DNA from 2 places in the Cryobacterium sp. TmT2-59 genome. Region 2 is predicted to be linked to the other one. Evidence: predicted binding sites of a transcription regulator. Region 2 holds the regulator's gene; the other holds the start of a gene.
What was found. The regulator HrcA, encoded in region 2, represses chaperone genes, less so after heat shock. The targets are predictions, from matches to a motif close to TTNGCACTCGNNNNNNNCGAGTGCNAA.
Positions count from the first base shown of each region.

Region 1 (7,598 bases), on a different contig from region 2:
GCTTCTGTTCACGACGAACACCTTCGAGCCGCTCACCGGCTCGGCGAACGGGCTGAGCGGGTACAAGGGCGGCTTCAGCTCACTCAACCCGATCCCGGAGGGCACGTACGGCTTCGGGCCGTTCGAGTACAACGCCTACGACTGGTGGCTGCGCATCGTGGCCTGGACGATCGTGGTCCTCGCCTGCCTGTTAACCTGGCAGATCATGCGCAGCCCGTGGGGTCGCGTGATCAAGGGCATCCGTGAAGACGAGGATGCCGTGCGCGCCCTCGGCAAGAACGTCTACTCCTACAAGATGCAGTCCCTGATTCTCGGTGGCGTGTTCGGCACGATCGCGGGCATGATCTTCGTGCTCCCCCGAGCCGTGGTGCCCTCGAACTACCAGACCTCGCTGACGTTCTTCATCTACGCGATCCTCCTGCTCGGCGGCGCGTCGACGATTCTCGGCCCGGTCATCGGCTCGATGATCTTCTGGGTGTTGCTCTCTTTCTTCTCCGGCTTCATCGCCCGAGCGGTGGAGGCGGGCTGGCTGCCGTTCATGACCAGCATCCAGGCCGGCCAGCTGCGGTTCATCCTCGTCGGCGTCGCAATCATGCTCATCGTCATATTCAGACCGCAGGGCATCTTCGGAAACAAGAAGGAGTTGGCCTTTGTCAAATAACACCGTTCCGAGCAACAAGCCGATCAAGTCCACGGATCTGCACATCGGCGAGGCCGCACCCGGCTGCAAGAAGAGAGACCCGATCCTGGTGGCGGATGGCGTGAGCCGCACCTTCGGCGGCCTCAAAGCCGTCGACGTCGACCATGTGGAGATCCCCCGCGGTGCCATCACGGCGCTCATCGGGCCCAACGGCGCCGGCAAGACCACCCTCTTCAACCTGCTCACCGGCTTCGACAAGCCCGACACCGGTTCCTGGACCTTCGAGGGTCGGTCCCTCTCCGGCATGCCGGCGTTCAAGGTGGCCAGGATGGGCCAGGTGCGCACGTTCCAGCTCACGAAGGCGCTGGGCCTGCTGACCGTGATGGACAACATGCTGCTGGGCGCGAAGGGCCAGACCGGGGAGAACCTGTTCCGGGCGATCTTCCCCTTCTTCTGGCGCAAGCAGGAAGAAGACAACCGGGCGCGCGCCATCGACATCCTCGAGCGCTTCAAACTGGACACCAAGAAGGACGACTACGCCGCGAGCCTGTCCGGCGGGCAGCGCAAGCTACTCGAAATGGCGCGGGCCCTGATGAGCGAACCGACCCTGGTGATGCTCGACGAGCCGATGGCCGGGGTGAACCCGGCGCTGACCCAGTCGCTGCTGGACCACATCCTGAACCTGAAGACGCAGGGCATGACCGTTCTGTTCGTCGAACACGACATGCACATGGTGCGCCACATCGCGGACTGGGTCATCGTCATGGCCGAGGGCAAGGTCGTCGCAGAGGGCGACCCGCACGAGGTCATGCGCAACCCCGCCGTGATCGACGCCTACCTGGGCCAGCACCACGACGAAGACCTCGGCGAGGATCCTGCGGCCGAAACCGAACATGTCGAAGCCATTAAGGAGCTGCTCGATTGACGAACTCCAGCCCGACCGCCCCGCCGGTCTACGTCCCCACCGGGGAACCCGTCGTCGAGGTCAAAACGGTCACGGCCGGCTACCTGCCGGGCGTGAACATCCTGAACGCGTGTTCGCTGACCGCCTACGACGGTGAACTGATCGGCATCATCGGCCCGAACGGCGCCGGCAAGTCGACGCTGCTCAAGTCGATCTTCGGCCAGGTCAAGGTGCGCGAGGGCGAGATCCTGCTGCGCGGTGAGAACATCACCAACCTGAAGGCGAACAAGCTCGTGGCCAAGGGCGTCGGCTTCGTCCCGCAGACGAACAACGTCTTCCCGACCCTCAGCATCCAGGAGAACCTGGAGATGGGGATGTTCCTGAAGCCGAAGGGCCTGCACGAGCGGCTCGAGTTCGTCACCGAGATCTTCCCGGAGCTGAAGAAGCGGCTGCAGCAGCGGGCGGGTTCGCTCTCGGGCGGCGAACGCCAGATGGTGGCGATGTCGCGGGCCCTGATGATGGGCCCGCACGTGCTGCTGCTCGACGAGCCCAGCGCCGGCCTGTCCCCCGTGCGCCAGGACGAGGCGTTCCTGCGGGTCAAGGAGATCAACAAGGCCGGCGTGACCACGATCATGGTGGAGCAGAACGCGCGCCGCTGCCTGCAGATCTGCGACCGCGGCTACGTGCTCGACCAGGGCCGCGACGCGTACACAGGCACCGGCCGCGAGCTGCTGAACGACCCCAAGGTGATCGGCCTGTACCTGGGCACCCTGGGCCAGGACGACTGACCCGGCACACCCGCACCACCCGCACACAGAAGCGGCGCCCGAGAGATCCTCGGGCGCCGCTTCTGTGTGCCCGGTGCGCGGCTCCTGCGTGCCCGTGGGCGGCTCCTGGGTGCCCGTGCGTTACCCGTCGTTGTACCGGTGCGCCGTCGCGGCTCGCGGCGCACGGCGCACGGCGCACGGCGCACGGCGCACGGCGCACGGCGCACGGCGCACGGCGCACGATGTGGCCCGGGGCGCAGGTTCTAACCTGCGCCGGCGTGCACAGCGTGCGCCGCGACATCCGTGGCCGGATACGGCCTCACCGGGACGGGGCCGGCCGACACCGTGGCCGGGGTCCGGGTGCACAGAAGCGGACTCGCGGCCGTCGGGTCCGGGGGCGCGTCATCGCCGCTCGAGCTCGACACTTCCGGTCGACTTCGTCACGTGCGCGAGTCGAACTCGATCGGAAGTGGCGAACTCGCCGGAGGTGCCCAAACAACGGATGCGCGCCGTGGCTGTCGGGCTCGTGAGCCGGTGGCTCGTGGCTCGTGGCTCGTGGCTCGTGGCTCGTGGCGCACGATGTGGCCCGGGGCGCAGGTTCTAACCTGCGCCGGCGTGCAGAGCGTGCGCCGCGACATCCGTGGCCGGAGACGGCGTCACCGGGGGCCGGACCGTGCCGCCACGCACCGCCGGCGCCCCGCCCCGCCCCGCCCCGCCCCGCCCCGCCCCGCCCGAGCATGGCGCCCGGAGTCCCGGGCACGACGACCGGGCACGAAGAAGGGCCCCGACCGGAGTCGGGGCCCTTCCTGATCACTAATCAGTCGGTGACTGGTTCGTGACTAGTTGATGCGTGCGTAGGTGTTGTCCGCTGCGTACTCGTAGACACCGATGGTGGCCTCGGTCGGGTCGCCGTACTCGTCGAACGTGACCGGCCCGGAGAAGCCGTCGTAGTTGACCTGGTCGCCGGCGGCGAGGGCCTTGGCCGCCGCCTTGAAGTCGGTGACCTTGGTGCCGTCGCCGGTTCCGCCGGAAATCTGGCGCAGGTACTTGGAGATGGTCGTACCCTTGACGTCGTTGGCCGCGTACGCCGCGAGGGCGACGAGCATGACGGCGTCGTAGGACTCGGCCGCGTAGCTGAAGTCGGTCAGGGTCGGGTCGACCGCCTTCAGACGGTCGGTGAAGTCACCGAGCGTTCCGACGTCCAGGCCGGGCAGGGTTCCCTTCGAGCCGGCGACGAGCCCCGGAGCGAAGTCCTTGCTGTAGTCGGCCAGGTTGCCGTCCACGAAGTAGAGCTTGTCGCCCGGGAAGCCCGATCCGACTAGCGCGGGGGTGATGACCTTGGCCTGGTCGAACGTGACCAGGGCGATCGCATCCGGGTTGGCCGCGGTCACTTCGGAGATCTGAGCGGCGAAGTTGGAGTCACCCTCGTTGAACAGCGACTTGGCGACGACCTTGCCGCCGGCGGCTTCGAACGCCGCGGTGGTGGAGTCGGCCAGGCCGGTGCCGTAGGAGTCGTTCAGCACGATCAGGCCCAGGGTGCTGTTGCCGTCCTCGGCGATCTGGTTGCCCAGGACTTCGCCCTGCAGCAGGTCGGAGGGGGCGGTGCGCCAGTAGAGGTCCTTGTCGGCGTACTTCGTGAAGTCGGCCGAGGTGTTGGCCGGCGAGAACTGCACGACGCCGGCACCGGTGATCTGGTCGATCACGGTCTTGGAGACGCCCGAGGATGCCGCACCGATGATGGCGGAGACGTCCTGGGAAAGAAGGTCGGTCACCGACACGGTCGCGGTGTCCGTGGTGGTGTCACCCGAGTCCCGGTAGACGGGCTCGATCTTCATGCCGAGGTCGGCGTCGTTGATGTCCTTGACGGCCAGCGCGACACCGGCCTCTTCGGGCGGGCCCAGGAAGGCGAGGGCGCCACTCTGAGGAAGGACGGTGCCGATCTTCAGGGTGAGATTGCGGTCACCGGCTTTGATGGTCTGGGCGTCACCGCTCGCCGCGGGCGACTCCGACGCAGCGGGTTCAGCAGCATTGCTGCTGCAGCCGGTGAGCAGAAGTGCACTGACGCCGACCATGGCGACTCCAGTGACGACGGCCCGGACTGAGCGGGAGGCCGAGGCCTTCGCGAATACGCTCATGTTGCTCCTTGGGACTAGGAATGAGAAATGCCGGCGGTCGAATGACTGCCGTTCTGTCACATTATTGACAGGGAACGCACGAAACAAGGCAACCGTGTTACATCCGTGTAACGCGGACCAAATCGTTATCGGCGGCCGATGACGCTCGCACCGGCGATCTGTTGCGCGTGAGGCGTCGCCGCCGCACGGATCCGGCCTCAGGCCGGCTCGAGCGACGAACGGCGGGGCGCCCGCCCGGTCAGGACCATGTCGGCGGTAAGCACGACCAGGGCCAGCCAGACCAGGCCGAATCCGGCCCACCGCTCGGGCGGCATGGGCTCGTGCAGCACGAAGACGCCGACGAGGAACTGCAGGATCGGTGCGAAATACTGGATCAGGCCGAGGTAGGTCAGCGGCAGGCGACGGGCCGCGGCGGCGAAGAACAGCAACGGAACGGCCGTGATGACGCCGGCCAGGAGCAGCAGCACGGTGTGCCACGGCGAGACCGTGCCGATGGTCAGGCCGGAGACGGCGCCCACCACGATCAGCTGGACCACGGCCAGGGGCGCGAGCCAGACGGTTTCGAGCGTGAGACCGGCGACGGCATCGACGTCCCGGCCGACCCGCTTCTTGATCAGACCGTAGAAGCCGAAAGAGAAGGCGAGAACGAGCGACACCCACGGAAGCGCCCCGTACCCGACGGTGAGCACGACGACCGCCCCGAGGCTGATGCCTACGGCCACCCACTGCAGCAGACGGAGCTTCTCCCGCAGCAGCAGCACGCCCAGGAACACGGTCACGATCGGGTTGATGAAGTAGCCCAGCGCCGCCTCGACCACATGGCCGCTCAGCGCCGCGAACACGTAGGTCTGCCAGTTGATGAAGATCAGGAGCCCGGCCAGCCCCATGGTGAAGACGATCCGGCGTTTGCGCAGCAGGCCCAGGAACGACCGCCACTTGCGGGTGACCGTGATCAGCAGGGCGCAGAAGACCAGGGAGAACAGCACCCGCCAGGGCACGATCTCGAAGGCCCCGGTCGGTGCCAGCAACAGGAAGTAGAGGGGCAGCATGCCCCAGAGCGTGTACGCCAGAACCGCGTAGATCAGGCCCGTGCTCTGCTCCGAGCGCGCCGGGCGCGCGGCACCCCGGGAAGGCGGAAGGGGCGTGTCCTGCACTTTCGTGCCTCTCTCAAAACGAAGAATCCCGGATGGCCAGGGCCATCCGGGATTCTATCGATCAGTGTGTGTGACTAGCGAACGACGACTGCGAGCACGTCGCGAGCCGACAGGACGAGGAGGTCCTCACCACCGAACTTGACCTCGGTTCCGCCGTACTTGGAGTAGATCACCTTGTCGCCGACGGCGACGTCGAGCGGGATGCGGTTTCCGTTGTCGTCGATCCGGCCGGGACCGACGGCGACAACTTCACCCTCCTGGGGCTTTTCCTTGGCGGTGTCAGGAATGACCAGACCTGAAGCGGTGGTCTGCTCTGCGTCGACCTGCTTGATGACGATGCGATCCTCGAGCGGCTTGATGGAGACCGACACGGTTGACCTCTTTCTTAGCTAAGACTTAGTTAGCAGACTCACAGCGAGAGTGCTAAGTCGAGTTTAGGGCGCTTCTGGCACTCACGCAACGTGAGTGCCAGACCCGGCCGAGTTGATAGGTTTGCGGGATGGAACGCTCTGAGCTCGTTGAGCTGTTATCTCCGGAGGGTTTGCGCCTGCTGGACTCGCTGCCGCCGTACGAATCGGCCGCCGACGTGGTGCGGGTGGTGAGTGATCTGCGCAAGGCCGGCCACGCCCCCGGGCTGGTGGCCGCGGTTCTGGGCCAGTCCCGGCTGCGCGCCAGGGCCGTGCCCAAGTTCGGCGAGTTCGCCGGCCGCATGCTGTTCACCGAGACCGGCCTCGAACAGGCCACCCGGCTGCGCGTCGCGGCCCTCCACGCGGGCCGCTTCGCGGGCGCCTCGCTGAACCGCGTCGTCGACCTCGGCTGCGGGATCGGCGGTGACGCAATGGCCTTGGCGGCGATGGACCTCGAGGTGACCGCGGTCGACGCCGACGAGGTGACGGCCACCGTCGCCAGCTTCAACCTGGCCCCGTTCGAGAACGCGACCGTGCTGAACGCCGACGCCGAGAGCGTCGACCTCACCGGTTTCGACGCCGCCTGGCTGGACCCCGCCCGCCGCACGGCCGGGCACACCAACACCTCCCGCCTGACCCGGCCGGAGGACTACTCCCCCAGCCTCGACTTCGTCTTCGGCCTCCGCGAACGGATGCCCATCGGCGTCAAGCTCGGCCCCGGGCACGACCGGGAGCAGATCCCGGTCGACGCTGAAGCGCAGTGGGTGTCCGTGGACGGCAAGCTCGTCGAGATGGCGCTCTGGTTCGGCAGCCTGGCCCGCACCGGGATCCGCCGGTCCGCCCTGCTGCTGGGTCGGGACGGGAGCCATGAGCTGAACGCCCCGGCCGACAGCGAGGACGCCCCGGTGGGGGTGCTGGGCGACTACCTCTATGAGCCGGACGGTGCGATCATCCGTGCCCGCCTGATCGGCGACCTGGCCCGCTCGCTGGACGCGCTGATGCTGAGCGAGTCCATCGCCTACCTGACCTCCGCCAGCCTGGTGCGCACGCCGTTCGCCACCGCGTTCCGGGTGCTCGAGACCCTGCCGGTCGACGAGAAGAAGCTGCGCCTCGCGCTGCAGGAACGCCGGATCGGCACCCTGGAGATCAAGAAGCGCGGCGTGGACGTGGACCCGGCCACCCTGCGCACCCGGCTGCGGCTGAAGGGGCCGGAGTCAGGAACGCTCGTCCTGACGCGGGCCGCCGGACACCGGGTGGCCCTGCTGGTCGAGCGGGTGTCGGCGCTCAGCTGACGGCGGACATCAGCACGAGGGTGATGACCAGCACCCACCCGGCGGCGATGAGCAGGCCCGCGAGACCGGTGACCAGGCCGTAGACCCAGAGCGCGCCCGACCGGTGCTCCGTGGCGCGGGCCATGATCGCCAGGACGATCGCGGCCAGCGACAGGGCGGCACCCCAGACGCCGAAGATGGCGACCAGCAGTCCCAGCAGGCCGAAGACGAGCGCGGCGACGGACAGGCCGTGACGCTCGGCGTGGGCACGCAGCTCGGTGTCCGTGTAGACATACGGCACCCACTCGGTGGGAGCCGTC
Region 1 covers NZ_SOGM01000030.1:32,524-40,121, reverse strand. The annotation lists gene E3T24_RS05350 (branched-chain amino acid ABC transporter permease) at 1-661, shown strand, start outside; gene E3T24_RS05345 (ABC transporter ATP-binding protein) at 651-1,565, shown strand; gene E3T24_RS05340 (ABC transporter ATP-binding protein) at 1,562-2,332, shown strand; gene E3T24_RS05335 (ABC transporter substrate-binding protein) at 3,151-4,446, opposite strand; gene rarD (EamA family transporter RarD) at 4,644-5,600, opposite strand; gene groES (co-chaperone GroES) at 5,675-5,971, opposite strand; gene E3T24_RS05320 (methyltransferase domain-containing protein) at 6,100-7,299, shown strand; gene E3T24_RS05315 (hypothetical protein) at 7,292-7,598, opposite strand, start outside.
Region 1: groES (co-chaperone GroES) is a predicted target of HrcA. The motif match lies at 6,046-6,072, and genes of this name have one in related genera.

Region 2 (7,598 bases):
GGAACATCTTCATCTGCTCCGGCGTGGTGTTCTGCGCCTCGTCGAGGACGACGAAGGAGGAGTTGAGCGTGCGCCCGCGCATGTACGCCAGCGGGGCCACCTCGATGGTTCCGGCGGCCAGAAGTTTGGGGACGAGCTCCGGGTCCATCATCTCGTTGAGGGCGTCGTAGAGGGGCCGCAGGTACGGGTCGATCTTCTCGGTCAGGCTGCCGGGCAGGAAGCCGAGGCGTTCCCCGGCCTCGACGGCGGGGCGGGTGAGGATGATCCGGTCGACCTCCTTGCGCTGCAGCGCCTGCACGGCCTTGGCCATCGCGAGGTAGGTCTTGCCGGTCCCGGCCGGCCCGATGCCGAACACGATCGTGTCGGTGTCGATGGCGTCGACGTAGCGTTTCTGCCCGATCGTCTTGGCACGGATGCTGCGGCCCCGGGAGGTCAGGAGTGCCGGGCCGAGGCGCTCGGACGGACTCGTGCTGCTGTCTTCTCCGAGCATCCGTGCCGACGTGCTCACCTCGGACTCGGCCAGGTCCCGGCCCGAGCGGATCATGACCAGGAGTTCCTCGATCAGCAAGCGCGCCGCCTCGACCGGGCCCGCCTCACCGGAGAGGGTGATCTCGTTGCCGCGCACGTGCACGGTGACGCCCGGGTGCTCCTTCTCGATGGTGGCGAGAAGGCGATCCTGCGCACCCAGCAGACGCACCATGGCGATGCCGTCGACCTGGACGCGGACCTCGGCCCGGCCGGGCTCGTGGGAGTCAGCGGAACCCAAGCGATCCCTCCCCGAGTGCTGGATCCCCGGGCTGCTGGGCCAGGAGATGGGCGTGGACGTGGAAGACGGTCTGACCGGCCGCCGCCCCGGTGTTGAAGACGAGACGGAACTGCCCGTCGGCGAGGTCGGCCGCGAGTGCGTCGGCCACGGCCACGAGTTCGGCCAGCAGTCCGGGGTCGCCGGCCGCCAGTTCGACCACGTTGCGGTATTCGCCGGTCTTGGGCGTGATGACGATGTGCACCGGGGCCTGGGGCGCGATGTCGTTGAAGGCGATGATCCGGTCGGTTTCCGCGACGATCGTCGCCGGGATCTCGCGCGCGGCGATGCGGCTGAAAATGGACGGTTCTGCACCGGTGGAAGACATGTCTCTATCTTAAGCTTCCCGGCTACCAGCGGCCGAGCGTCGCGTTCAGGATCGCCAGGGCGGCCGGCCCGGCGGTGGATGTGCGCAGCACGTTGTCGCCGAGTCGCACCCGGGTGGCCCCGGCCTGCTCGAGCAGGGTGAGTTCCGCGGGCGAGATGCCGCCTTCGGGGCCGACCACGAGCAGGATGTCGCGGTCGTCGGTCGGTGCGGCCTGCGAGGTGAGGCGTTCGGTCGCGGTGGGCTCCAGCAGCAGCATGCGGGTGGAGCCGGCCAGGGTCGCCAGCGTCTTCGTGCTCGCCAGGTCACCGACCGCGGGCAGCCAGGCCCGGATCGACTGCTTGGACGCCTCACGCACGATGCTCGACCAGCGGTCCCGGCCCTTGGCGATCTTGGCGCCCTCCCAGCGGGTCACCGAGCGCGAGGCGGCCCACGGGATCACCCCGTCGATGCCGAGTTCCGTGGCCGCTTGCACGGCCAACTCGTCCCGGTCACCCTTGGCGAGAGCCTGGACCAGGCGGATGCGCGGGGTCGGCGGCGCGCTGACGGTCACCGTGTCCACCCGCAGGGTGAGCAGGGACGCCTCAGCGCCGACCACGGTGGCGCCGAGCATCAGCCCCGCGCCGTTTCCGATCTGCAGGTGCTCTCCCGGGCGAACCCGGCTGACGGTGACCGCGTGCCGCGCCTCGGCGCCGCCGATGCCGACGACGCCCCCGACCGTGCAGTCCGAGGCCCGGAGGGCCTCATCGATGAAGAAGTGTGCCATGGACGCCTAGCCGCGGAACCGATCGCGGAGCTTGGCGAACAAGCCCTGCTGGAAGGCGCTGAGCGCCGGCGCGGGGGCCTTGTGCCGGGCCGCGAACGCTTCGATCAGTTCGCGTTCCTTGTGGTCCAGGCGCGTCGGGGTGGTCACGTGCACGCCGATCTTCAGGTCGCCGCGCCCGTTCCCGCGCAGGCGAGTCACCCCGCGCTCCTTGATCGTGATGACCTCCGCGCTCTGCATACCGGGCTTGATCTCGACCTCGATGTCCCCGTCGAGGGCCTTCACCGTGGCGGTGGTGCCCAGGATCGCATCCGTCATCGGCACCTCGAGGGTGGCGAGCAGGTCGTCGCCGTCGCGGCTGAAGACGTCGTGGTGGCGCACCTTCATCTCGAGGTACAGGTCGCCGTTGGGGCCGCCGGCCGGGCCGGCCTCGCCGCTGCCGGGCATCTGCAGGCGCAGTCCGGTGTCGACGCCGGCCGGGATGTCGACGGGCACCGTGCGGCGCGCGCGCACGCGGCCCTGGCCCTGGCAGGTGACGCAGGGGGTCGCGATGATCGTGCCGTAGCCGCGGCAGGAACCGCAGGGGCTGTTGGTCATGACGTTGCCCAGCAGCGACCGGACGGCACGCTGGATGTTGCCGGTGCCGTGGCAGATGTCGCAGGTTACGGGCGACGTGCCCGGCTGGCAGCAGGTGCCGCTGCAGCTGGTGCAGACGATGGCGGTGTCCACCTCGAGCTCACGGTGGGTGCCGAAGATGACCTCGTCGAGGTCGAGTTCGACCCGGACCAGTGCATCCTGGCCGCGCTCCCGGCGGGACCTCGGGCCGCGGGTGCCGCCGCCTCCGCCTCCGCCGAAGAAGGTCTCGAAGATGTCCCCGAAGTTGCCGAAGTTGGCGTCGGCGTACCCGTTGCCGCCGCCGGAGCGGCCGTTCCCGCCGCGGTCGTAGTTGTCGCGCTGCTTCGCGTCGCTCAGCACGTCGTAGGCGTGCGTCACGGATTTGAACCGCTCCGACGCGTCCGCGCCCGGGTTCACGTCGGGGTGCAGCTGCCGGGCGAGCTTGCGGTACGCCTTCTTGATCTCGTCGGTGGTGGCGTCGCGTGCAACGCCGAGTACTTCGTAATGGTCAGCCAAAGCTGGCTCTCCTCGATATGTTCTGATACGTGGTGCTCCCCCGGCTTCTCGGCACGGGGAACTGGTCAATTCTCGCCGAGTAGGCGTGAAAGGTAGCGGGCGACCGCGCGCACGGCCGCCATGTTGTTGGAGTAGTCCATCCGGGTCGGGCCGAGCACGCCGAGGCGGGCCAGGTTGCCACCCTGCGACGAGTAGCCGCTGGTGAGAACGGATGTCTCGGCCAGCCCGAACGGCGCGTTCTCCCGGCCGATGCTGACGGACACACCGTGCTGGTCGGTGGCCATCTCACCGAACAGGCGCAGCAGCACGACCTGCTCCTCGATGGCCTCGAGCACCGGGTAGATGCTGCCGGTGAAGTCTTCCTCGGTGCGGACGAGGTTGGCCGCCCCGGCCATCACCAGCCGGTCCTGCCGGTTGGCCCCGACCTGGTCGTGCAGGGTTCCGGTGATCAGGTCGACGGCTTCCTGCTGCTCGAACGGTCCGAGCACGCCGGCTCCGGTCAGGGCGGCGGCGGCCTCGCTCATGCTGAGTCCGACCAGGGCGTGGTTCAGGCGGGTGCGGAGTTCGGCCAGAACGGGCTCGTCGAGCTGCCGGGGCAGGTCCACGATGCGTTGCTCGACCCGGCCGGCATCCGTGATCAGCACCGAGAGCAGGCGCGTCTCGGACAGGGGCACCAATTCGACGTGGCGCACCTTCGCGCGGGACAGCGAGGGATACTGCACCAGGGCCACCTGGTGGGTCAGCTGGGAGAGCAGGCGCACGCTTCGCGCCAGAACCTCGTCGAGGTCAGCGGACTGGCCGAGGAAGGTCTCGATCGCCTGGCGCTGCGCCGCGGACAGCGGACGCAGGTCGGCCAGGTGGTCGACGAAGAGGCGGTAGCCCTTGTCGGTCGGGATGCGGCCGGACGAGGTGTGCGGGGCCGCGATCAACTCTTCCTCTTCGAGGAGGGCCATGTCGTTGCGGATCGTGGCCGCCGAAACTCCGAAAGAGTGCCGGTCGACGATCGATTTGGAGCCGACCGGCTCGCGGGAGGCGACGTAGTCTTGAACGATCACGCGCAAAACTTCGAGGCCGCGGTCAGACACCATGTTGTCGCCTCCTCCCGTTCATCCTGAGCGCAGTGCACTGGCACTCTTCGTATGAGACTGCCAATCATACCGCGACCGGCTGTGGTTCCCCATTGCTCCCGCATGATTGACGGCAGTACCTTAGGCATGTAACAAGCGTCCCCCCTGTGCACCGAAAGGCACGATCATGAGCAATTCCACTGAGCCAACACCCGACGATTCGAACTGGGGACAGCGGCCGCCGCAGCCTCCGTACCAGCCCGCTGCTCCGACCGCTGCGGCACCCCTGACGGAGGCGGAAGACCGGCAGTGGGCGTCCCTCGCGCACCTCGGCGGCATCCTGAGCTTTGCGCCGTCACTCATTATCTGGCTGGTCTTCAAGGACCGCGGCCGCTTCACCAACGTCGAGGCGAAGGAAGCGCTCAACTTTCAGATCACGCTCCTGATCGGTTATTTCGCCATCAACTTGGTCGCCAACGTGATCGGCTTCCTCACCTTCGGCCTCGGGGGCGTCATCGGCATCCTCGCCTGGGCGCTCTACATCGTCGGGGTCGTCCTCTCCGTCCTCGGATTCCAGAAGGCCAGGGAGGGAACGCACTACCAGTACCCCTACGCCCTTCACTTGATCAAGTAGCCGCTTGATCGGTAGCCGCTTGATCGGTAGCCGCTTGATCGGTAGCCGCTTGATCCCGTAGCCCGGCACCAGCCAGAACAGTCAGAAGGAGCACGAATGTCCGAGTCCACCCCACCGCAACCGCCCGCCGGCCAGTACCAGGCCGCGAGCCAGATGAACCCCGCAGACGAGAAACTGTGGGCCACCCTGATCCACATCGGCGGGATCCTGTTCAATTTCCTGCCCGCCCTGATCGGCTACATCGTGCTCAAGGATCGCGGCCCGTTCATCCGGGCGCACACGGCCACGGCGCTGAACTTCCAGATCACGTTGTTGATCGCGTACACCGTCGGGGGGCTCCTGACCATCATCCTGGTCGGGTTCCTCATTCTCGCCGCAGCGGGCATCCTGAACATCGTGTTCGGCATCATGGCCGCCCTCGCCGCCAACAAGGGCGAGTACTACACCTACCCGTTGACGATCAAGTTCGTCAACTAGGGCCAGTCACTAGCGGCAGACACTGGTCGCCCCGAGCCAATTCGACGGAGATTTTGATTTAAAAACACGGATGCGGGCTGTTCGGCCCCGATTCCGGCAAAATCTCCGTCGAATTGGTTCCAGGACGGGCTGAGGGCAGTGGGTGCGCCCGTCAGCGCGGCAGTGGGTGCGCCCGTCAGTCGGCGAGGAGGCGGCGCACGACCGCATCCGCCAGCAGGCGTCCCCGCAGGGTCAACTCGACCGTTCCGCCGAGGGCGGCCCGGGCGTCGATCAGTTCGTCGGCGATCAGTCCGGCAACCTCCCGGCGCCCGAGCGGGGTGAGCGTGTCGATCCGGATGCCCTCACGGATGCGGGTGCGCAGCAGCACCCGTTCCACTTCGCGGGTCGCCGCGTCCAGGGTTTCGCGCCCGGCCGCCGGTGAATCCCCGGCCCGGATGCGGTCGGCGTACGCCGACGGATGCTTGACGTTCCACCAGCGCACCCCGCCGATGTGGCTGTGGGCGCCCGGCCCGACGCCCCACCAGTCCTGGCTGCGCCAGTAGGCGAGGTTGTGCCGGGAGCGGTCCGCGTCATCCGTGGCCCAGTTGCTGACCTCGTACCAGCCGTACCCGGCGGCGGCGAGTAGTTCGTCGGCCAGTTCGTAGAACTCGGCCTGCATGTCCTCGTCGACCGGCACCAGCTCGCCGCGTTTGATCTGGCGGGCCAGTTTGGTGCCTTCCTCGACGATCAGGGAGTAGGCGCTGATGTGGGTGGGGGCCAGCGCGATGGCGTGTTCGAGGCTGGTGCGCCAGTCGAGCAGGGTCTCCCCCGGTGTGCCGTAGATCAGGTCCAGGGACACGTCGAGGTCGGCGTCGCGGGCCCACTGCACGACGAGCGGCACCCGCTCGGGATCATGGGTGCGTTCCAGGGTGGCGAGCACGCTCGGCACGGCGGACTGCATGCCGAAGGACACCCGGGTGAAGCCGGCGTCGGCGAGGGTGGCGAGGTAGGCGGCATCAACGGAGTCGGGGTTCGCCTCCGTGGTCACCTCGGCCCCCGGGGCCAGGCCCCAGGTGGAACGCACGGCCTGCAGCATCCGGATCAGGTCGGCGGCCGGGAGCAGGGTCGGGGTGCCTCCGCCGAAGAAGACGGTCGCCGCCGGGCGCGCGGGCACGCCGGATGCCTCGAGGATGCCGCCTGCCGCCTCGACCTCGCTGATCGCCTGGCCGGCGTAGTCATTTTGGGACGCGCCCCTCAGCTCGGTGGCGGTGTAGGTGTTGAAGTCGCAGTAGCCGCAGCGCACCCGGCAGAAGGGCACGTGCAGGTAGACGCCGAAGTCGCGGTCCGCGGCCCGGTGCGCGGCAGTGGCCGGCAGCAGGCCGTCGCGGGGTGCGGGGTCGCCGAGGGGAAGGGCACTGCCCACGGGTCTATGCCCCGCCGATCGGGTGCAGCGCCCGCAGGTAGCGCTTCGTGAACTTCGCCTGCTGCAGCCGCAGCACCGGCGCGCCCAAGCGGTAGAACCAGGTGCTGGGGCGGGAAAAAGCCCGGATGGTGAGCCAGACGGAGTCGTCCTCCCGGTGGTCGACGATGAAGGACTCCTCGCCGCTCTCCGGGTGCCCGGCCATGGTGCCGTAGGCGAAGCCGACCTGGTCGGGCTCGTCGACCACGTAGACCACGCGCACCGGGGCGTCGATGGTGAACGGGCCGACCTTGACCGAGAGGTGCGCGGACATGCCGTTGACGATGTACGGGGTGCCGTCCTCGGCGAACGTGGCCTCGTCGGCGGGCTGCTTCTGGTCGCGGACGGCCTGCCCGTCGGCGCCGAAGACCAACCCGGTGTACTGCTCGCCCGTGCCGCCCTGCAGATCGGTCACGGTCATGCCGCTGCCCCGCTGCAGGCCCCAGGTCATCAGTGACTTCGAGGCCAGCTGGAAGCGGTCCGCGCCGCTGCCGAGACGAACGCTGCGCACGATCGGCCGGTAGCCCTTGGGCGGGTACCGGAGAAGGTCGGGCGCGAGGGTGCCGCCGATGGACGCGTAGGTGACGGCGGTGTCGGTGAAGGTGGCGCGGCGCATCCGTTTACTTCTTCTCTTTCTTGGCGGGCTCGTCGCCGGACAGTGCGGCGATGAAGGCCTCCTGCGGCACCTCGACCCGGCCGACCATCTTCATGCGCTTCTTGCCCTCTTTCTGCTTCTCGAGCAGCTTGCGCTTGCGGGAGATATCGCCGCCGTAGCACTTGGCGAGAACGTCCTTGCGGATGGCGCTGATGGATTCGCGGGCGATGATGCGGGCGCCGATCGCGGCCTGGATGGGCACGTCGAACTGCTGCCTGGGGATGAGCTTCCGGAGGCGTCCGGTCATCAGGACCCCGTAGTCGTAGGCCTTGTCGCGGTGCACGATCGCGCTGAACGCGTCGACCT
Region 2 covers NZ_SOGM01000062.1:12,487-20,084, forward strand. The annotation lists gene E3T24_RS10365 (PhoH family protein) at 1-700, opposite strand, end outside; gene E3T24_RS10370 (HIT domain-containing protein) at 753-1,130, opposite strand; gene E3T24_RS10375 (16S rRNA (uracil(1498)-N(3))-methyltransferase) at 1,153-1,893, opposite strand; gene dnaJ (molecular chaperone DnaJ) at 1,900-3,021, opposite strand; gene hrcA (heat-inducible transcriptional repressor HrcA) at 3,087-4,109, opposite strand; gene E3T24_RS10390 (DUF4870 domain-containing protein) at 4,276-4,722, shown strand; gene E3T24_RS10395 (DUF4870 domain-containing protein) at 4,819-5,199, shown strand; gene hemW (radical SAM family heme chaperone HemW) at 5,375-6,601, opposite strand; gene E3T24_RS10405 (DUF1990 domain-containing protein) at 6,606-7,253, opposite strand; gene lepA (translation elongation factor 4) at 7,258-7,598, opposite strand, start outside.